4 regions of the Hafnia alvei genome follow, and region 2 is predicted to be linked to each of the others. Evidence: predicted binding sites of a transcription regulator. Region 2 holds the regulator's gene; each other region holds the start of a gene.

What was found. Region 2 encodes LexA, which represses DNA repair genes until DNA is damaged. Its sites were predicted from a motif close to TNCTGTATGTACATACAGNA; they were not measured.
Region 1: sulA (SOS-induced cell division inhibitor SulA) is a predicted target of LexA. The motif match lies at 1,444-1,463, and genes of this name have one in related genera.
Region 3: AB3Y96_RS05140 (DinI-like family protein) is a predicted target of LexA. The motif match lies at 4,309-4,328, and genes of this name have one in related genera.
Region 4: uvrA (excinuclease ABC subunit UvrA) is a predicted target of LexA. The motif match lies at 3,748-3,767, and genes of this name have one in related genera.

The regions. Positions count from the first base shown of each region.
Region 1 covers NZ_OZ061315.1:1,786,495-1,792,264, forward strand. Annotated here, with positions in the region: gene ompA (porin OmpA) at 1-557, opposite strand, end outside; gene sulA (SOS-induced cell division inhibitor SulA) at 915-1,424, opposite strand; gene AB3Y96_RS08360 (TfoX/Sxy family protein) at 1,646-2,266, shown strand; gene yccS (YccS family putative transporter) at 2,337-4,472, opposite strand; gene AB3Y96_RS08370 (YccF domain-containing protein) at 4,484-4,930, opposite strand; gene helD (DNA helicase IV) at 5,141-5,770, shown strand, end outside.
Region 2 covers NZ_OZ061315.1:372,483-378,252, reverse strand. Annotated here, with positions in the region: gene zur (zinc uptake transcriptional repressor Zur) at 483-992, shown strand; gene AB3Y96_RS01710 (CsbD family protein) at 1,171-1,380, opposite strand; gene dinF (MATE family efflux transporter DinF) at 1,708-3,048, opposite strand; gene lexA (transcriptional repressor LexA) at 3,187-3,795, opposite strand; gene dpiA (two-component response regulator DpiA) at 3,960-4,658, opposite strand; gene dpiB (sensor histidine kinase DpiB) at 4,627-5,770, opposite strand, start outside.
Region 3 covers NZ_OZ061315.1:1,084,697-1,090,466, forward strand. Annotated here, with positions in the region: gene AB3Y96_RS05120 (TDT family transporter) at 1-14, shown strand, start outside; gene AB3Y96_RS05125 (hypothetical protein) at 192-542, opposite strand; gene AB3Y96_RS05130 (MFS transporter) at 784-1,974, opposite strand; gene dgcJ (diguanylate cyclase DgcJ) at 2,426-3,934, shown strand; gene AB3Y96_RS05140 (DinI-like family protein) at 4,019-4,279, opposite strand; RNA gene ssrA (transfer-messenger RNA) at 4,734-5,097, opposite strand; gene smpB (SsrA-binding protein SmpB) at 5,147-5,629, opposite strand.
Region 4 covers NZ_OZ061315.1:4,368,539-4,374,308, reverse strand. Annotated here, with positions in the region: gene AB3Y96_RS20295 (secondary thiamine-phosphate synthase enzyme YjbQ) at 1-233, shown strand, start outside; gene AB3Y96_RS20290 (MmcQ/YjbR family DNA-binding protein) at 226-573, shown strand; gene uvrA (excinuclease ABC subunit UvrA) at 674-3,505, opposite strand; gene AB3Y96_RS20280 (single-stranded DNA-binding protein) at 3,929-4,468, shown strand; gene AB3Y96_RS20275 (1,4-dihydroxy-2-naphthoate prenyltransferase) at 4,572-4,901, shown strand; gene AB3Y96_RS20270 (sigma-54-dependent Fis family transcriptional regulator) at 4,983-5,770, opposite strand, start outside.

The DNA of each region.
Region 1 (5,770 bases), 1.4 Mb from region 2:
GTGTTGTCTGGACGTGCAGCAGTTTCGTTAGCATCACCAATGTTGCTTACGAACTGATAGTCAAGACGGGTTGCCCAGTCTTTGTTCAGTGCGTATTCAACACCGATTGCAGCCAGTGGAGAAACACCGGTGTCGTTGCTGTCGATGTAACGACCTTTGGTTGCAGAGTTTGCAGAACCGTCAGCACGCCATACCATACCACCCAGACGAGTGTAGATGTCCAGATCGTCAGCAATTGGGTAGCTCAGTTTAGCAGCCAGCTGAACGCCTTGAGATTTGAAAGCACCGTTGTTGTCGCCACGGTATTCCATACGACCTAACCAATCGTAGCCCATTTCAAAGCCCAGGTATGGGTTTGCTTGGTAACCGAAGAACGCACCGCCACCCATCTGGTCAGGACGTACGTTGGTGCTACCAAAATGGTTGATGCTGTTGTCGTAGTAGTGGGACCAGCCCAGTTTACCACCAACATACCAAGTATCATCTTTAGGTGCTGCTTGCGCTACGGTAGCGAAACCAGCGAGTGCCACTGCTAATGCGATAGCTGTCTTTTTCATTTTGCGCCTCGTTATCATCCAAATAGGCCAAAGAGCTAGATTGCTACAATTAGCCCTTGGTTAAAATCCTTTGCTAGGTTTTCGCTCGATTAAATACTGTGCCAATTTTCTCGGCGTTATAGAGCAACCTTCGCGATAACAAGTCTACAACGAGATTAGAAACTTACAAGTACGATGTGATATAGCTCAACAAAAAAACCGTTAACGTGTACACTTCATTTAACGTTTTGTTCAAAAAATAAACGTCGTTTTTTTCGCAAAAAAGAGCAGTAATGCAGGCGTAATGCGGGTTTCTGCTATAAAATTAAATAATTAGCAGTGAAAAAATAGCGCTGATAAGATTTCTCTTAAATTTACTTAATGAAACAATTTGGACTGAATTTTTAGCAGATTTCGTTGTCCTTGCTCTGGTTCCGAATTCAGATCGGGCTGCATAACCAGTCCAAAACACTCTCCATCTTGCGCAGCCTTTCTTAATCTTGTGCGTTCATTTTGGGTCAACGGCGGCAGCCAACCTAATACAACACTATAGTTACCGCTACGTAGTGCGCATTCCATCGCATAGATAGACTCTATTGGCTCAATCTGATTGAGCTGCATAACCTTGCTTGCTGGTAAGCCGGAGTCAGCAAGCCATTGTTTGCTTAGCCGATGTTGCGGATTTAACCAGAGTAACCAGCGAGATTGCTTACCGAGCTGACGCAGTAACGGCAGCAGAAGGAGAGATAACATAGGCTGATGTTCGCTATAGACCAATTCACTGATGACGCCTGCATAGGCATTCCCTTGCTCTTCAGTTTCATGATGCGCTGACGGGCTTAAAAATGATGAGCGTTCGGTGTAGTGATGCAGTGACTGTGTGCGCATGATATGTTCTCGCTGTGTGTACTGTATGAATATACAGTACATGGGTGATCGGCAGAGATCAACCTCTTTTTTACAATGCTCTTCGCAAATCTGCGATGAAAACGAGCGAAAACTAACTTTCAGTTTGGATGCTTTTCGGTAATTCGCTATGTTCTTAATTCACTGTTATTGCTAAATAAAGTAATTATTAGTGTTGTGAATGCATATTAAGGGAGTTACATATGAAAGGACTATTGACTGAAAGGGCCGACGTTGCATATGAAGTTTTTTCTTCGCTCGGTGCGGTGACTTTGCGCTCGCAGTTTGGAGGTTTTGGTGTATGGCTAGACAAAACCATGTTTGGTGTGGTCTCTGAAGGGGAGCTATATCTACGGGCGCATAACGAATTGAAATCTCGATTTCTGACTTATGGTATGAAGGCGTTCATCTATACCAAACGAGGGATCCCTGTACGTTTAAGCTATTACCGCGTTGAACATAGCATGTGGGATGACCCGGCTTTCTTGCAGCATCTTGCGAATGCGTCGTTACAGCAATCGGTGATGCTTAAAAAATCGCTGCGGGCGGCAGAAAGCACAGGGTTGCGATCGCTGCCAAACATTAACAATACGATGGAGCGCCTCTTGGGAAAAATAGGCATTACGAGCCCTGAACAGTTGATTAGCATCGGTGAGACAGAAGTATTTATTCGACTTAAAAAAATGAATGCCAATCTGCACAACCGGCTTCTCTTTGATTTGGCGGGGGCGGTGAGAAAATGCCATGAAGCGGCGCTCTCATATCAGGTGCGAGCCACGCTGGATGAATGGCTAAAGCAAAATACCTATCGCTGGCAGAAATAATACTGGGGTTTGCCCAACAACAGGGAGCCATAGCTAGGCTCCCGTCAGATAGTTAATTGGGATAGAGATATTAGGCCGGAATAAGTTCACGCTTGAGCTGCATTAGTTCCGGTAACACGCCCATCATCAGGCTTATCTGCTGTACAACCAGCTGTTCCGCGTTATCAGAGGGAGATGCATACTCTTCCAGACGTTGCTTAAGCCCCTGAATGGCCTCTTCGGTACGTTTAGCAATGCTATCATCGTAGTTGAGCGCATCGTCCATATAACACGCGGCATCGTCAAGCATGCTGAGTACTTCGCCGTTATCCAACTTTTCCCGATGTGCGCCTAATGCTGAAATATAGCTAAGCAGCGTATGGTTTAGGCACAGTAGGCGGAAAGCGGACTCTTGCGTTTGAGCATCATTTTTCGGCTCTGCGGACATATTTGAAATCACTGACGCCAGTTCCGCATCGCAGTTATGAGCGTCACGCCGCGCGATTCGATAATCCAACGCGTTGGATTTCCCCTGATGGTATTGCACCAGAATAGCGTCGAGATAGCGGCAATCTGCGTTAAGGGTCTTTTGCACCACCGCAGGCAATGCGCGGAATTTCCAGTCTGGCCAAATAAAGGTAACCGCCGCCCATGCGATAGCGCATCCCACCAGCGTGTCGAAAACTCTCGGTCCCGCGACTTCAAAGCCTTCGCCTAACAGGTTAAAGCATAGCAATACCAACAGCGTGATAAACATCGTGGCATGTGCGTATTGCACATTACGAAACGCAAAGAACAGCACGCCGCTTATCACGATTAGCAGCATTTGGCCGTCAAGTGATGGCACAAAATAGAGGATTGGTAATCCCAATAGCACGCCAGCCAACGTGCCAATGATACGCAGCGCTAATCTTCGCTTGGTGGCGTTGTAGTTAGGCTGACAAACGAACAAGCTAGTCAGCAGGATCCAATAACCATGATTTAAACCGGTAAATTGAATAAACCCGTAGCCCACGCCTAAGACTATCGACATACGTACCGCGTGGCGAAAGAGGGCCGATTGCGGCGTGAGATGCCGACCGATCCGCAGCTTCATATCATTCCAACCGCTGATGCGATCGTCAGACAGCGTATTTTCCTCTTCTCGCACGGCAGCCAGAGACTGTTCAGATTCAATATTGGCAAGCTGTGCATCTATTGCTTTGAGATTTAGCAACAGGTTAAACAGCGATTTCACCAAAATATGCTGATGGCCGTGCTGCGTGGCGATACGTTGCAGCGTCGCCTCTAAATGGGTAAAGGCCCGTTCGAAGCGTAAATCATGTTGGTATTTCTGCTGAAGCAGAATGGATTGTGATAACTGGGAACAGGCCTGAGCCTGTAGCATCAAAAGCCGCTGGAAGCGAAACAAAACATCGCTATAGCGGAACATCTCACTCAGTTGCTGATATTGAAAATGCGAAGAGCTGGCGCGCTCATGAATATCTTGCGCGACAAAATAGTAATGCAGAGTACGGCGCGTGCCGCGCTGACCTCGGTCACCTTTTAAACGCGTGAGCAGAGACGCTTTAGTCTGGTTGAGCGTAGTGACCAAATTACCGTTAGCCATTGCGACGTCAATCAGCGGCTGATTGAAGTTCCCTTCCTGATCGGGGTCGAACAAATTAGATTTTGCATCGAGATAAACGGCCAGTTGCCCATAGCTACGAGCCAAGGCTTCTTGCAGTGGCCGGATCGGAAAAATTAGATGGCCCAACAATGTCAGGACGTTGTACCACACCGCGCCAACAACCAAGAGCAACGGCTGCTGATACCAAATGTGGTACATCGAGGTACCCAGCATGGTGTAAATCGCGATCAGCAGTGCGCCGAATGCGATAGTTGCATAGCGTTGCCCTAACGCACCGAGCAGAATAAATCCGATGGTTGACGCCATCAACCCAATGGCAAATAGCCACGGATAAGGGAAAAGAATTTCAATCGAGGCAGATGCAATAAAAAAGCAGGTCAGGGTAATGGCTAAATTACGCAGTCGTCCAACTAGGCGGTCATCAAGATCGGCTAAGGCAGCCGCCACAACGCCAAGCGTGAGCGGAATGGTTAACCGCGGTTCGCCGATGAACCACGGCAGGCCAGCGGCTCCTGCAAGTGCAATAAAAATACGAAAGTTATAAAGCAGGGCGCTACTGTACGCATAGCGCCTTAAACCTGGTGCAAAAGAGAGCACGTTGTGACCCTTTATTTAAAACGACGACTTGCATTGGCAATACGCATCTGCTGCGCAACTTCAACGGGTACGACACGACGCCCCACTGGCCATAATGCAATAGCAGCAATTTTAAAGTTGGCAATGCCAACCGGAATTCCAATGATAGTAACGCACTGCACAATACCCGCGGCAATATGTGACAAGCACAGCCACCAGCCGAAGAGAATAAACCAGACAATATTCAGCAAGGTTCCACCGGTAGAAAGCAGCGCATTTTTACGTTCTGGATATAAGTCATCCACATGAACGGCTTCATTGCCAAACGGCAGCAGAGAAAGTTTGGTTATTTCCCAGCATGAGCGCGTTAGTGGCAGAGTGAAAATTAAAATAACGCTGACTGCCGTCGCTAATAACCACCCCAAAGTCGTGAAGAAACCACCCAGAACAAAATTAAGAATATTAAGTACAGTTCTCATAGATCTTTACCTAAATAACAACATTAACAATATGCATTTTACCGCGCAGTTTACCCTGTTTTGAGTTTCTCTGATATTCATCTGCTATACCCACAGCGTAAAAGAGGGAAAATTCATAAAGATAAGCCCTATAACGCAGGTTCTAGGTATGTTGCAGGATCACAGGTAAACTATAGTGATACTGAAGAACGAAAATACAGTGGCGAAACAATGGAACTGAGAGCAACCAAAATGGGCCAACATCTGGCTCAGCATCCTTATAACCGCGTCAGATTGCTGAATGCGGGCGTTGAGGTGAGCGGCGATCGCCATGAGTACCTTATTCCGTTTAACCAATTGGTCGCCATTCATTGCAAACGAGGCATTGTGTGGGGCGAATTAGAGTTTGAACTGCCTGAAGCCAAGGTGGTACGTTTGCACGGCACCGATTGGCAAGAAACCCAGCGCTTTTATCACCACCTCCAGCAAAGCTGGCAGACGTGGAGCGATGAAATGGCGCAGATCAGCGCCGACGTACTTTCTGCGCAGGTCGCCGAGCTAGAACAGCTCAATCAACAAGATCGCTGGCTCAAACGCAGTGAACTCACCGATATTGGCACCATGATTAAGGGCTGTTTCGAAGCCATCCCTTTGCCGCAGCAGCGCCTTGAAGAGTTTGACAGCTGCCGTGAACGCTACCGCTATTGCCTGAGGTGGCTGCAGTATGGCTTAAAAATGGTTGATGAACGTAATCAACAATGGACCAAGCGCATGCTGTCAGAGCACGCCGATTTCTTCGAGCAGGTAGAAAGCCAGCCGTTAAATCCGTCTCAGGCACAGGCCGTGGTGAACGGTGAAAAT
Region 2 (5,770 bases):
GGGTATCAGGCAAACGCAGCCAACAAAAATGTAGCTTGAGCCATTGACGGGTATATACCCAAAATAATTCGAGTTACATTGAGGCGGCAAGCGAGTGAATCCCGAATCACTGACTCAAGTCAGTGATTCGGGTGAAGGAACGCAGCCAACAAGAATGTAGCTTGAGCCATTGATGGGTATATACCCAAAATAATTCGAGTTACATTGAGGCGGCAAGCGAGTGAATCCCGATGAGCTGACTCAAGTCAGTGATTCGGGTGAAAGAACGCAGCCAACAAGAATGTAGCTTGAGCCATTGATGGGTATATACCCAAAATAATTCGAGTTACATTGAGGCGGCAAGCGAGTGAATCCCGATGAGCTGACTCAAGTCAGTGATTCGGGTGAAGGAACGCAGCCAACAAAAATGTAGCTTGAAGTATGACGGGTATAACTATGTTAAAATAACGGCACCCTATTGGCTTGGCCGGAAGCAAAACATCATGACCACAACCTCGTTAGAGCGACTGCTCGCACAGGCAGAAGAGATTTGTCTGCAACGCAATGTTCGACTGACTCCGCAAAGAATGGAGGTATTGCGTCTGATGGCTTGCCAGAAAGGCACGATTAGTGCCTATGATTTACTGGATCTGCTGCGTGTTTCTGAGCCGCAGGCTAAGCCGCCGACTATCTATCGCGCCCTCGATTTTTTGCTAGAACAAGGCTTCATTCACAAAGTGGAGTCCACTAATAGCTACGTGATGTGCCATCACATCGAAGAGCCAAGTCATACGTCAGCATTATTTATTTGCCATCGCTGTGGTCAAGTGACTGAACAAACCACACAGGATGTGCAGGAACATTTAGAAAAGCTTGCAGCACTGACTGGATTCTCGCTGCAGCATAGCGTGGTAGAAGCACATGGTTTATGTCGAGACTGTGGGAAAATAGAATCCTGCGATAACCGCGATACGTGCCATCACGATCATTCAGAACCAAAAAAGAAAAAATAGTTTTTATATAATAGAATGAAAAAGAGCCGCACCTGCGGCTCTTTTTTTAATCATCTGCAATTAATATCAGCAGTGGCACATTATTAATAAAGGAATATTTTCCGTTTTAATATTCGTATCCGTTCTTTATTTATAATGCGTGTTTGCAGAGCGATTATTTAGCAAGTAGGATTAAATATCACCAACGATATTTATTATGATCTTCCCATGCTTTAACTTCTTTCTCAGCGGCTTCTTTCTGATAGCCGTAGCGTTCCTGGATTTTACCTACCAGCTGGTCACGTTTCCCTTCGATTACGGTAAGATCATCGTCGGTTAACTTACCCCATTTTTCTTTCACTGTTCCCTTGAACTGCTTCCAGTTACCGCTCGCTTGATCTTTATTCATAATAACTCCGTATCACTTATGTAATGGAATATATTCCCCACACATCTGTACTCGATTAAATTAATAACTGCGATGTGAGGCATCAGTTAACGTTCACCATTAAGACTAGCGGATACTGAGCATAAAAATATTTTCAGCTAGATAATCGGCAATATTAAACAAAAAACTTTCGCAACAAGGCGTAAAAGCAGAGAGAAAACAGGGAATAAGCGGAGAATAATTTTTATCAGTTAGAATGTAAGCAAATATTAATAACGCGTCATTTTAGGGCAATGCAAAAACTATCGGAATTATCACATTGCCATGATTATTTAACGCTATAACGACCTAATTTAATTCAACATTATTGGCTGGAAACCATGTTTTTTCCCGCCAATGACGCCGCCAGACGATCCACAAGGAAAGACCACGTAGTGATAAAAATACCGCTAAAGCTAGCCATAAACCGTGATTACCTAACCAAGGGAGCGTTAATAACGTTAAGCCATAACCTGCAGCGGCAACGGCCATGCTATTACGCATTTCAGCACCGCGCGTCGCACCGATAAACATCCCATCCAGCAGGTAACACCATACGCCCAGCAGCGGTAAAACAATTTGCCATGGCAGATAGTGCAACGCCAACGATTGTACTTCTGGCAACGAGGTTAATATCTGAATGATTTGCTGGCCAAATACGGCATACAGCATGGCAAAAAATACCGCTACGATACCGGCCTGCCGACAGGCGGAATGCCAAATTTTCTGCAGTTTACGACCGTCGCGTGCACCATAGGCCTGCCCTGAATGAGCTTCCACCGCATAGGCAAAGCCATCCAGAGCATAGGCGGTAAATGTCAGTAAATTCATCAGAACCGCATTCACCGCCACCACTTCGCTTCCCATTCTGGCCCCAAGGATAGTCAGCGATGAAAAGCATAATTGCAGCAATAAAGAACGCAGCATGATGTCACGGTTTAACGCCAATAGGCGGCGAAGATTTCCCCGCCACGCATTGCGGAAATATTCCAGATGCAGGCCGCGCAGCTTCATCACGTGCCAAACAAGGCCGATCCCGAGTAAAAAGGTCGCGTAGTCAGCAATCACCGTGGCACTTGCCGCTCCGGGCACTTTCCAGCCCAGACCAACAACAAACCACAGGTCGAGCGTGATGTTAATAACATTGCCCACAACCAGCAATATGACCGGCGCACGGGCATATTGAACGCCTAGCAACCAGCCAAGAATAACGAGGTTTGCCAACGTAGCAGGCGCACTAAGCCAGCGGATCTGCATAAACAAACGAGCCTGCTCCAGCACATCTTCATGGCCGCCGACAATCCGCAGCACGCCGTTAATCAAAGGTTGTCGCAGCGCGATAATAGCAACCCCTGCCAGCAACGCTATGAGCAGCGGCTGCACAAGCGCGCGAGCCAGCGCCGTTTTATCCCCCGCGCCGAATGCTTGCGCAGTCAGCCCCGTGGTGCTCATGCGTAAAAACAACAGCAGCATAAATAAGAATGACGTAGCCATCGCGCCAACGGCTACGCCACCAAGATAAACAGGGCTATCCAAGTGCCCAATCACAGCGGTATCGACTAACCCTAATAAAGGAACAGAGATATTCGACAGGATCATCGGCAGTGCAAGGATCCACAGCGCCTTATCGGTTGGTGTAAGCATTTTCATTTTTTGAATTCATTCCAGATAACCTACTCGTTATCCCAACAAAAAAAGGTTTCAGACATGAACAAATATGCCGCATAAAAAAGCCCCAATTAAGGGGCTTAGTCTATCGGTGTGATGTTAAACACAACAGCCGAAGTTTTAGATCCAGTCACCGTTACGAATAACGCCCACCGCTAAACCTTCGATCGTGAAGTTTTGCTCGCGCAGGTCAACAACGATAGGCTCGAAGTCGCTGTTTTCTGGCAACAGCTTGACAATATTACCTTGCTTTTTCAGACGCTTAACCGTTACTTCATCTTCGATACGCGCAACCACAACCTGTCCATTACGCACATCCTGGGTTTTATGTACGGCCAGCAAATCGCCGTCTAAAATACCGATATCACGCATCGACATGCCGTTAACACGCAGTAAGAAATCCGCGTTTGGCTTAAATAAAGCAGGATCCACCTGATAGTGGCCCTCAATATGTTCTTGCGCTAACAGCGGCTCACCCGCTGCCACACGGCCAATTAAAGGCAGGCCCGTTTCATCTTCCATTAGCAAGCGAATACCACGGGAAGCACCGGAAACGATCTCAATAACACCCTTGCGCTGCAACGCTTTTAAATGTTCTTCGGCCGCATTAGGAGAGCGGAATCCCAAGCGCTGAGCAATTTCAGCTCGGGTTGGCGGCATGCCAGTTTGTTCAATATGGTCACGAATCAGATCGTAGACTTCCTGCTGTCTGGCTGTAAGTGCTTTCATTCCACCACCTGTTTGTTTATACAGTTTTGCTGTGAGTATATACAGGTAGCGACCATTTTGAAACCGTGAAATACATAAAGATTGAGCCGTAGCGCAACTGAACTACATTGAGCGTGCATTTTTTGTATTTTCAGCCAGCTACCCGTCAATAATCTGCCAATTCATCAGCCTTTTTTGGCCGTTTCTGGCGCTCTATAGGTTCGCTGTGGGCGGCCAACCTTTCCATACACGATTTCAGCCATAATCAGATGGCGACCCGCGCAAAACTCTAAGTAGCGCCGTGCCGTTGTTCGGCTAAGTTTAAGCTCCTGCGCAACGGTTTCAGCGGTATGACGCGCCTCGGGATCGGCAAATAGCTTTTGCACCTTATCTAAGGTCAGCGCATCAATGCCAACCGGCAGCTCTTCTTTCTGTTCACCACGCGCATAGGCATTGAACATATCATCGATCTGACGTTGGCTGGCGCTATCGTTATTGGCTAGCATTCGCTTGCGCACATGGTAGCGCTCAAGCGTTTGCCCTAAGCGCTCGTAGGCAATCGGCTTCACCAAATAGTCAAATACGCCGCAGCGCACCGCATCTGACACCGTATCCATATCACTCGCAGCAGTGGTAAAGACCACACCACCGGGGAAACGAGCCTGAGTTAACTCGTGCAGTAGCGTGATGCCTTTGCCATCGGGTAAATAGTTATCCAGCAAGATCAGATCGGGTTTGAATCGCTCAATCATCATTCTGGCCTGAGCAAGATTTCCCGCCAACCATACCTGACCACAGCCTTGGAAATGGCGAATAAACTCCGCATGCATCTCTGCAAGCGGAGTCTCGTCTTCAACAATTAGAATCGTTATTGGTTGTGTCATAAGTCTTTTTCACTTTCGGAATAAATACGGAAAATAAAGTTCCGCAAGGTTCGTTGTCTTCCAACGTAATCACACCACCACAGCGGCCAACATAGCTGGCAATCAGATATAGTCCTATACCATGCTCACCGGCGTCTTCTGTTTTGGTGCTTACCCCTTGCTCAAAAATAGCCTCACGTAAAGACTCAGGAACGCCACATCCTTGATCGGCTACTTCCACGATCACATCCTCGCCTTCGTCGCTAAGATACAGCTCGATGGTTTTATTACCCTGCAAATTCTTCAGGCTAGCATCAAAGGCATTGTCGAGTAGATTACCCACGATGGCCGCAAACTCCGTGCTATCTAGCCCTTCAGGCAACTGACGTAGCTGGCTGCCTTCAACCAAATTAAACGTTAGTCCTAGTTCACGAGCGCGCTGTGCTTTGCCAAAAAGCAGCCCCGCAACCTGACGATCGTCGAAAGAACCTCTCAGGTTATCAATAAGCTGCTGCTGCGCCTGTGACTCACCTTTTACCATTGCGAGCGCACGATCATATTCTTTCATTTGTAATAGCCCGTTGAGCGTCGACATCCAGTTAAGATGCTCATGGCGTAACGTGCGCAGGCTTTCAACATATTGTTTGATCTGCGTGAGCTGGGCGTTAAGCGTGCTAATTTCATCTTTGCTACGAAAACTGATAATTGCGCCCAATAGCTCATCGCCGAAATGTATGGCGGCACGGTTAGCAATCACGCTTAAGCCGTTAAAAGTGCAAATGACATCTTGCCGCTTTTCTTCAATCTGTTCCGTGAAAAAGCCCGCAGGATCAACAACCTCTTCGATAGGTTTCCCCAACCATTGCCTTCCTGGCGAGCGTAACCCTAACATTTTGCGCGCATTTCGGTTGATCGCAGTAATCAACCCATCGGGATCGACCGCAATAAGTCCCTCATATACTGAACCAAACAGCGCGTCTTGTTGGCGTACCACGCGCGCAATTTGGCGCGGTTCCATCCCTAGCATCTGTCGACGAATGTGCGAAGCAAACATCCACGATAGCAGCATCAAGATAATCAGAATCAAGACAAATACGCCTGCCAAAGGCAGTAAAAAGTCTAGCCGCCAGCTA
Region 3 (5,770 bases), 710 kb from region 2:
GCACGGTGAAATAAATGAGCGTAAGGAAAAACGTAATAAGAACGTCCGATCAGATCTTTTGGGTTCCCGCTGCCGCGTTAGTGCTCTTTATTGTCTGTTTTATTTGGGCGCTATTTTTATAAGTCCTGCGAGTACAAATACATAGGCATATTCCAAAAGAGGCTCCAGCCACTGAGTGACTGGAGCTTCACTTATGATGGGCATGAAATACCAGATATTGACCGAGCAAGGTAATGCGTATGTAGATAGATATCGGCCAACTTATCCACGCTGGCTTGTTCCATCTGGGTGCTTGCATACTCGAGCACCATCCACAACAGGGCACTGCATTGCTGGATAACTAACCCCACTGAATGACATGAAAGCGCGTCTTGTTTTTGCTGTAGCTGGATTAATTCATTGTTGCTCATATTTAACAGATTAAAACTTAATGCCAGCACATCCAGTAAATTGCCGTGGAGCCCGGTTTGCGTATTGGTATTAATAATCTGATGAAGGCATGACATGTTGTTTTGTAGGATCTGTATTGTAGAGTCTTTCATGACTCACTCCTGAATGTGCCAGTAGGCTTAGCTTCGTTATTGGAGCTTGAGCGGAATCGAATTTCCGGCGCGATATGCTAGCTCGATGATCAGCATATCGTGTTAAATAATGACAACAAACGGAGAAGAAAGGGAATGAGAGAGGGGTATCAAACAGAATGCGGCTGATGTGCAATACGGTAAATATTTTGGAATCAAGTTCTCACCCGTTGAAAAAATAGACGGGTGAGAACTTGAGCTATCACGCATCTGATTTGGGTGGTTCACCAACGGCCGGCGCTAACCAAATTGCAAAAGCGACCAATGCTAACACCACTATCATGGCGGAGCGCAATCCCAAATGTTCGCCTAAAAAACCTAACATGGGCGGCCCAACTAAAAATGCAATATAGCCTGTGGTTGCCACAGCGCTAACGCGAGCCGCTGGATTTGGCCCAGTGTCACTGGCGGCTGACAACGTAAGCGGGAAACCCAGCGAAGCGCCTACGCCCCAGAATAAAACCGAAGCGCTGACTAAAAACGTATTTTCAGCGAAAATGATTAACCCTAAGCCGATGACGCCGAAAATAGCGCTACCCCGCACCACGTTGACGCGACCAAATCGGCGCAGAAAATATCCCCCGCAGAAGCGTCCAATCGTCATTCCTAGTGCAAAACCTGTATAAATTAACGAGCCTGAGGTTGGGCTGAAGCCATGACCATCGACCATCAGTAACGGCAACCAGTCGTTGGCTGAGCCTTCGGCAAGTGCCATAGCAAGGACAATCAGGCCAATAAGCAAGAGCCGCTTATCTCGCCAAATATTTGTTTTAATCAGCGTCGGTTGGTTGCCATCCCGCGTATGCTCTACGGGACGAAGACCATTTCCCTTCGGCACAGATTTTAATGCCCATAGCGTTGCTGGAACGCAAATAACACCAATGAATAAAAGATGCCATTGAATGGGGAAATTCACCGAGGTAAGGCCGTTGCCAATGCCTGCACCAACCAGTGTTCCTAAGCTAAAACATCCATGTAGCATAGGAAGAAGAGGGCGATGAGATATGCGTTCTACATCGGCTCCTTCAACGTTAATCGCTATTTCAGCCGAGCCCATACCCGCGCCAAATAAGCACAGCCCAGATGAAACGGTGATCGCCGATGAGAAAAATGCCCCGACGGCAACAAGTAAAATACCGGCGATCACTAAACCTGTCCCTGCCGCAATAACAGGTTTAGTACTAAAGCGCTGTACTAAATAGCCAGAACAGAGAATGCCAGCCATTGACCCAATCGACAGACCAAAAAGAACAAGCCCCATTTCTGCCGTGGATGCGCCAAGTTTGTCTCGTATTGCTGGAGTTCGGGTCACCCATGAGGCCATTGATACGCCGGGCAAGAAAAAGAAAACAAAGAGGGCGAGGCTGCGCTGTTTTAACGTGGGACTGGGCAAAGGAACCTTCCTAGAAGTGCAAAGACAGAGAACATCTATTATCGTCTGAAACGTTAGTGAACATAGGTACACTAACCTTTTTTATTCGTATTTCAAGGTAAAAGAGTAAGCATTACAATGAATAGCGACCTGAAAAAGGACACACTTAGTTCTAGACCTATTCTATGTTTAAAGGATGAGTATTAGTCCAGTAGCTACATAATTATATTTAACAGTTTTCAAGGTACTCAGAAGCAATAAACCCCAGCATAAAAAATAATTTGCATGCTATAAGTATAGTCTCGTTATGATTGTGTGCATTCTGTCACCATAGGTAAAAGAAAACGCTATACTAATATAACAATTTCACTATTAGAGAGATTAAATCTCCCATCATTGCTAAAATATTGTATGCGGCTGTGAGTGTGTGCAAAATTGCGTTGTTTGTAGAATAATCCTAAGAGGTTTTAATATGTTGCTGACAAAAAGTTATAAAAAGGGAATTTTTATCACTACGTCATTAACAACGATGGTTTTGGCATTCTTTTTATGGAATGACTACCAAGATTTAAAAAACTATCTGGGATATACGGTAGATAAAGGTCGCTCAGCCATCTTTGCTGAAGAATATATAAATCAAAAAATAGCACTTAATTTAATAAAGTCATTTTCAATTTCTGAATATAAAAACAAAAAAGCAGATTCAAATATACAGCGGGTCTGTAGTCGAATGGAGATCATAAACGATGTTCATGGTTTAAATTTGACTGGGCATAAATATTCTGAACTTTCTGGGACGTTACAAACTAAAAATCCATCCTGTGCTGATTGGGCGAGGGATATAAAATATCTCGCAAAGTTTAATAGCCAAGAAGAGGCTATTTCGCAAGAGTACAGTTTTTCCAATTACCATTGGAAAGTCCAGGATAGTATTAGATACTATATCGATTTTGAAAATCAATACATATATATCAATAAGTTAGTTGATAGCTCTCGGTATGTGTTCAATAATTGGCTGAGATACAATGGAGAGTTTATCGATGTAGATAACAATGCCCGCAGTATCAAGATTGATGATGAAGCATTGGTTAGTTTACATGATGGACAAAGTATTACTTCACATATATATAATGATGGCTATACCGGTGAGAAAATAATTAGCATGATTACGCCTTTGTTTTTTGGTGGTAAGCTTAAAGGTATCATTGTGACTGACGTGAGTATCAATGAGTTAGCCAAGGCGTTTTATACGTTTGATCGTCCTTTTTTGTGGAAATATTTAAAGCTTTCAGTAGTAGATAGAAACTCATCTGAAGAAATTAACTTTAATCAACCCAGTAAACAGTTTTTTGCCATTTTAAATTATGACAAAGATATTACCCGATATTATACTGTGCATCTTAAGCTAGATGTTCAATATTTTATTATTAATAATATTTTTCTTTTTATTATATATGCTTTTATAACCTTTGCACTTTGTAAGTACTTTAAGTATCAGATATCAAAAAATGAAATTCTTTCTTTAGAGAATATAACCGATTCGATGACGGGATTATATAATAGAAAGGTACTAACACATACCCTAGATACCCATTTAAAATCATTAGCCGAAAAACTTATTCCAGTCACTATTATTGCACTTGATTGCGATAAATTAAAAACCATCAATGACACTTTAGGTCACCATATGGGGGATAAGGCAATTACTTTGTTGGGAGAAGCGATACAAACCTCGATAAGAAAGAGTGATTACGGTATTCGGCTCGGTGGTGATGAATTCTGCATTATTCTTATTGATTGCGATATAGAGCGTGCTGTTATCGCCATTGACCTTATTCAGCAGAAATTAAAAGTGATTGATACTGATGCAATTGTGAATTTCTCATATGGCTGCTATCAGATGAAGGCCGGTGATACGCTGAGTACCGCACAAATTGTAGCCGATGAACTGTTGTATAAGCATAAGAAAACGAAGGGTTAGGTTTTGTGGTGTTGATGATGATGTTTTGCCTCAATGGTTTTAATATCTTATGGCTGCTCTAAACAACAGAGTGGCCAAGTAGTATTAAGTCATTTCAATTTCTTCACATACTAACCATTCATCGGCTTCCTCGAACATCTCTTCAACCATCTTTCTGATCACTTTAGAAGCTTCTTTACTTGCCCCGGTGATCACAATATCTGTTGCGGTGGCAAATCGAGTAGAAGTATCGGCACCCACGTACTTTTTATTCAGACGTTTTTTTAGCTCCTGAGCGATCTGTTGCAACCCATCAGGCGGTAAACTTTTCTCATTTCTTCTGTCGATCTTAATCTCTACACGCATGACCTTCCCCCATCATTAAACTTACAAATTACTGTATAAAAACACAGTTGTTATTTTTGTACTTTTTAAAGTTGAGCGCAAGACTTTAACTGCATTTTTAACCAGTATTTTAAAATGGGGCAAAAATGGGGCAAAAATGGGGCAAAAATTTGTCTCGAGTGGGCAGGTATGAGCAGGCAAGTGATGTATGAGATTCAAAGAAAAGCCAGTAAAAGCAGGGATTGGGCTCGCTTGGGCAGGCTCATACAAAACTGACTCAATACTGTATAGACGTATTGAGCCTGTCCCGTGCGTAGAAATAAAAAAGCCCGCACTAGGCGGGCTTTTATTACCTTCGAAATGCACGTGCACTATACGTGCATTTCTTTGTCTTACTTGGGTCGTTGTTGTGTCCATTCAATTCGCATAAGTTACTGGTTTTTATGCTCTTGTCCGGTCACTGTCCTACCAAATTTGGTGGAGCTGGGGGGATTTGAACCCCCGTCCGAAATTACTACACCGTCGGCACTACATGCTTAGTCTAGTCTTTACATTCGCCTACCAGCTGCGGACAGACACGCTACTAATAAACTAGCTTGATTAGATTTAATGCTTCAACCCCAAGCAAGGTATCCACACGATCTCTTTTGGTTTTGACCTCTCTTGATCCCCGTCCTAAGAGCGGAGGCTAGGGAGAGAGGGCTCTGAGCAGGTTATTAAGCTGCTAGTGCGTAGTTTTCGTCGTTTGCGACTATTTTTTTGCGGCTTTTTACGAGGCAAACCGCCCCTCGGCATGCTCCTTGGGCTTCGCAAATCCCGTCGAATCCAGAATCAGCCCCAAGTACTATCGTGCATTGTATCAGAAAATATATCCGTAAAGCCAGTAGCTTAGCGGTTTGAGTTCTTCATAATACGTGCTTTGTCTAATTTCCACTCACGATCTTTAATATCATCGCGTTTGTCGTGCTCTTTTTTACCTTTTGCGAGCCCAATTTTGACTTTGGACCAAGCATTTTTCCAGTAAAGAGACAGCGCGACAACGGTAAAACCATCTCGGCTAACTTTTCCGAACAGTGTTTCTAGCTCACGCTTTTTCAGTAGCAGTTTGCGGGTACGTGTTGGGTCGCATACCACGTGCGTAGACGCCACATTAAGCGGCTGAATAGTCGCGCCAAAGAGGTATGCTTCGCCATCGCGGAAAGTTACGTAGCTATCGGCAATATTTGCTTTACCTGCTCGCAGCGACTTAACTTCCCAACCTTGCAGCGCTAACCCCGCCTCGATCTCTTCTTCAATGAAGTATTCGTGGCGAGCGCGTTTGTTCATAGCAATCGTTGCTGAACCGGGTTTGTGTGCTTTTTTCTTTGTCATAGTGCTGCCATTATACTGAACCAGTCATGGGATGAACATCCTTTCACCCTAAGCTGTCGTTGTTTTTTAATACATTAGCCCAGTGTGCTTAACGTGTTTCTCTCTGTCCACAGATAAATGGTATTATTTGTGCGTTTTATG
Region 4 (5,770 bases), 4.0 Mb from region 2:
ACTTCATGCGAACGGTCCCCGAAGATGCTCCCTATGAGCACGACTATGAAGGCGATGATGATATGCCTGCGCATATTAAGTCTTCGCTGTTAGGGGCTTCCTTAACGTTACCGATATGTCGGGGAAAGCTACAGTTGGGAACCTGGCAGGGGATATGGTTTGGTGAACACCGCGTGCACGGCGGTACGCGCCGGATCGTCGCAACTATACAAGGGGATATTGTTCATGAATAATTCGGCATTTTTGCAATACTGCATGGCTAAACCGGGGGCAGAGCAAAGCGTCCAAAATCGTTGGCGAGCAAATCAGGTTAAAGTAGGCGGCGTGATGTTTGCGATGGTCGACCATGTAGAAGGTCGTCCTGCCGTAGCGCTTAAAATGAGCTGTGAGCAGGCAGCGCAACTGCGCAGCGAACATAAAGATATTGTTCCAAGTCCTAACCTGAATAAAGCGCATTGGAGTACGATTTTCCTCGACGGTACCCTCAATGATTCTTTGCTCTATAAACTGGTTGATGGCTCTTATTCTTTAGCGCTTAACCATGTCGGTGAGCAAACCCGCCAAGGGCTGTAATCTCTCTTTAATATGTAAGCAGATAGCGAATGCCAAAATATAAAACGCCCCGATGATCGTTCTCATCGGGGCGCATTAATTTTCGGCTTGTAACGATACTCTATTTTTTAATAAGTAACGGTTTCAAGAATCTAGCAGTATGTGATTGCTCACACTCAGCCACCGTTTCCGGTGTCCCTGATACCAGAATCTGACCACCGCCACCGCCGCCTTCTGGTCCTAAGTCGACGATCCAGTCAGCTGTTTTTATCACGTCCAAGTTATGCTCAATTACCACGATGGTGTTGCCCTGATCGCGCAATTGATGCAATACCGCCAGCAGTTGCTGAATATCAGCGAAATGCAGGCCGGTGGTTGGTTCATCCAGAATATACAGGGTTTGGCCGGTCCCGCGCTTGGAGAGCTCGCGAGACAGCTTCACGCGCTGCGCTTCGCCGCCAGATAGCGTGGTTGCTGACTGACCTAAGCGAATATAGGATAGACCAACATCGATCAGCGTTTGCAGCTTACGCGCCAGCGCAGGGACTGCATCGAAGAACTCACGCGCCTCTTCGATCGTCATATCCAGCACTTCGTGGATGCTCTTGCCTTTGTATTTAATCTCCAGCGTTTCACGGTTATAACGCTTACCTTTGCATTGATCGCAAGGTACGTAGATATCCGGCAAGAAATGCATTTCAACCTTGATAACCCCATCGCCCTGACAGGCTTCACAGCGTCCGCCTTTAACGTTAAAGCTAAAACGCCCAGGGTTATAGCCGCGAGCGCGTGATTCAGGAACACCTGCAAACAGCTCGCGTACTGGTGTGAAAATGCCGGTATAGGTTGCAGGGTTTGAGCGTGGCGTACGGCCGATTGGGCTTTGGTCAATATCGATAACTTTATCGAAATGTTCCATTCCTTCCACCGCGCGATAAGGCGCAGGTTCCGCGAGCGTTGCACCGTTTAGCTGGGTTTGCGCAATCGGGAACAGGGTGTCATTAATCAGCGTGGATTTACCTGAGCCAGAAACACCGGTGATACAGGTGAAAAGCCCCACAGGCAGCGTTAGCGTAACGTCCTTCAGGTTATTTCCGCTGGCACCAATCAGCTTAAGTACTTTGGTGGCATCGGCAGGAACGCGTTCCGCAGGCACCGCGATTTCACGTTTACCGCTAAGGAACTGGCCGGTGAGGGACTCAGGCACCGCCATGATCTCATCCACCGAGCCTTGAGCAACGACTTCGCCGCCGTGCACGCCCGCACCTGGGCCGATATCAATCACGTAATCGGCTGCGCGAATGGCGTCTTCATCGTGCTCCACCACAATCACGGTGTTACCCAGATTGCGCAGGTGGATCAAGGTTTCCAGAAGTCGCTCGTTATCACGCTGATGTAAGCCGATTGAAGGCTCATCCAGCACGTACATCACCCCAACCAGACCTGCGCCGATCTGACTTGCCAAGCGAATACGCTGCGCCTCACCGCCGGAAAGCGTTTCGGCAGAACGGGACAAGCTCAAGTAGTTCAGGCCTACGTTAACCAAGAACTTCAGTCGGTCGCCGATTTCCTTCAGGATTTTTTCGGCAATCTGCGCACGCTGGCCCTGCAGTTTCAGATCGCGGAAGAACGTCAGAGCATCACCAATGCTAAGATCTGAAATCACAGGCAGCGTGGTGTTCTCAACAAACACATGACGTGCTTCTTCACGTAGACGAGTGCCGTGGCACGATGCGCATGAACGGTTGCTGATGAATTTCGATAGCTCTTCGCGTACCGCAGAAGATTCTGTTTCTTTGTAGCGGCGCTCCATATTGTGCAACACGCCTTCGAACGGATGGTTGCGCACCGTAATGTCGCCACGGTCGTTGATATATTTAAACTCAATCGACTCTTTGCCGGAGCCATACAGCACGGCTTTCTGCGTTTTAGCATCCAAACTACCGAACGGCGCTTCCACATCAAAATGATAATGGTCTGCTAACGATTTCAGCATTTGGAAATAGTAGAAGTTACGACGATCCCAGCCGCGAATTGCGCCGCCGGCCAGTGATAGCTCGGCGTTTTGCACCACGCGATCGGGATCGAAATATTGTTGTACGCCCAAGCCATCACAGGTTGGGCAAGCCCCTGCTGGATTGTTGAATGAGAACAAACGTGGTTCAAGCTCACGCATGCTGTAGCCACAAATTGGGCAGGCAAAGTTTGCAGAGAACAACAGCTCAGGCGCTTTAGCGTCATCCATATCGGCAACAATCGCGCTGCCGCCAGACAGCTCTAGCGCTGTTTCAAAGGATTCCGCTAAGCGTTGTGCCATGTCATCGCGTACTTTGAAACGATCGACCACCACTTCGATGCTGTGTTTCTTCTGAAGCTCCAGCTTGGGAGGATCGGAAAGATCGCACACCTCGCCGTCGATGCGAGCGCGGATATAGCCTTGTGCCGCCAGATTTTCCAGCGTTTTAGTATGCTCACCTTTGCGATCTTTGACGATCGGTGCCAGCAACATCAGACGCTTACCTTCCGGCTGCGTCAGCACGTTATCAACCATTTGGCTGACGGTTTGTGCGGCTAAGGGAACATCATGATCCGGGCAGCGTGGCTCACCAACGCGGGCAAACAGCAGACGCAGATAGTCATGGATTTCAGTGATTGTCCCCACGGTTGAACGCGGGTTATGTGAGGTAGATTTCTGCTCAATGGAAATTGCCGGAGACAGACCCTCAATGTGGTCAACGTCTGGCTTTTCCATCAAAGAAAGAAACTGACGCGCATAGGCAGACAACGATTCGACATACCGGCGCTGGCCTTCAGCGTACAGCGTATCAAACGCCAGAGAGGACTTGCCTGAGCCTGATAGCCCGGTCACAACAATCAGCTTGTCGCGAGGAATGATCAGATTAATATTTTTCAGGTTGTGGGTGCGAGCACCCCGTATTTCTATTTTATCCATTAACGACTTCCCGGATGAAGAACCCATCTCATTAGGCTTACCTACCGCTGTTTGCTGATAAATCGTACACAGCGGGCAACAGCGGAGTACCTATTGGGATAGGCTCTGGATAATCTTGGTCTGCGTAGCGTACTCGGTCGCTTAAAATACGCTAAGACCAGTAACGGCGCGGCCTGCTGCGATATTTGGCGAGTTTAGTAGTACACAACGATGCTTGAAACGATCAATTATGGCACAATAAAACCTGAATGAATATCCAGTATATGAATGCAAAATTGTTCTATGCTTAAACAATTAAGGAATCCACTTCACAGAAGCGAACAGTGATGCTGTTAGGGCTCTGGCGTGATAGAATTAACGGTTTAGACTACGCGCTATAATTATTTTTAGTGTGTACAAATTTACTTCATCAGGAGAATCGAAATGGCCAGCAGAGGCGTTAACAAAGTGATTCTTGTCGGGAATCTGGGTCAAGATCCAGAAGTCCGTTATATGCCGAATGGTGGTGCTGTAGCCAATATTACTCTGGCCACCTCCGAGACTTGGCGCGACAAGCAAACCGGCGAACAGAAAGAAAAAACCGAATGGCACCGTGTAGTGTTGTTTGGCAAGCTGGCAGAGGTTGCAGGTGAATATCTGCGCAAAGGTTCTCAGGTTTACATCGAAGGTGCTTTGCAGACCCGTAAGTGGACCGATCAGGCTGGCGTTGAAAAATACACCACTGAAATCGTCGTAAACGTTGGCGGCACCATGCAAATGCTGGGTGGACGTCAAGGCGGCGGCGCTCCTATGGGCGGCGGTCAGGCACAAGGGCAGCAGGGCGGTTGGGGTCAGCCTCAGCAGCCACAGGGCAATCAGTTTAGCGGCGGTTCTCAGCCAGCGGCTCGCCCACAGAATGCGCCGGCAGCTCAGCCACAAAGCAATGAACCTCCAATGGATTTCGATGACGATATTCCATTCTGATTTCTGTTAAAGAAATCAGCTCATAGCCCTGCATTGCGGGGCTTTTTTTTGAGTGGAAATCGAGAATGAAATATATCTCGGGTTTGGTTTTAGGGAGAAGGCAATGATTAGACGTATTTCATGGATCGCCGGTGCAGGCTCATGGCTGCTACCGCTGGTATTGCTACTGTGGCAGTGGCTGACAGAAGGGCAGCATCAGGCAACGGTATCGCCAGAAGCTTATAACGCATGGAAGATGTCAGTGCTGTTTGCCGATTTTAGCTTTGCAGGTGCTCTGTCTTTGCTGGCAGTGTTGCTGGGGGCTATGGCGCTAGCTAAAACGAAAGAGGATGAGGTTTTGCATCCGGGCAAGCGCATGCTGGAATTACTGGTTTTAGCTCTGCCGATGATGCTCTGCCTGTTCATTATGGGGATGTTGTTGGTTCACGGTTAACACGATCTGCGCATTGGCTATCGTGCTAAATGTGGGATGTGGGCAAGCCCCTGCACAGCATTAGCGCAAGGGGCTCAGTGCCTAAAGTGACGTAAGTTCGTATTTTTTGATTTTCCGATATAGCGTCGCAATACCAATACCAAGTTCGTCTGCGGCCTGTTTTTTATTATTGTGGCGGCTCAGCGCTTCACGGATCATCTGCCGCTCCATATCTTCAAGCCCTGTTGCGCCGTGCTCTTCACATGCCGCCGCGCTTTGATAGGGGACATCCTCTCGGTAGCTGCGTATTACCTGCCCATTGACCAAATTTGGAGGGAGCAGCGAGATATCAATCACTTCTCCGCTTGGAACCACGTTAATCAAATATTCCATCAGGTTGCTGAGTTCGCGCACGTTGCCCGGCCAGCGGTAAAGCTTGAGCAAAGACATCACTTCTGGCGCCATGCCCGGATAAACAATACCGATACGTTTGGTGTGTAGATTTAAAAAGTAATGCACCAGTAGTTCAATATCACCTTGGCGCTCACGCAGCGGCGGCAGCGTCATGGGAATAACGTTTAGACGATAATAGAGATCTTCGCGGAATTTTCCGTCGGCAATGTATTGCTCAAGATTTTGGTTAGTAGCGGAAATAATTCTGATATCCACGGGGATCGGTTTACTGGAACCAATCGGTTGAACCTCACGCGATTCAATCGCACGCAGTAACTTAGCCTGCAGCGTCAGAGGCATATCCCCAATTTCATCTAAAAAAAGTGTTCCATTATTGGCCGCCTGAATCAGGCCTATTTTCCCATTCGCCGAAGCACCGGTGAATGCGCCTTTAACATAGCCAAATAATTCACTTTCTAGCAGTTGGTCTGGAATAG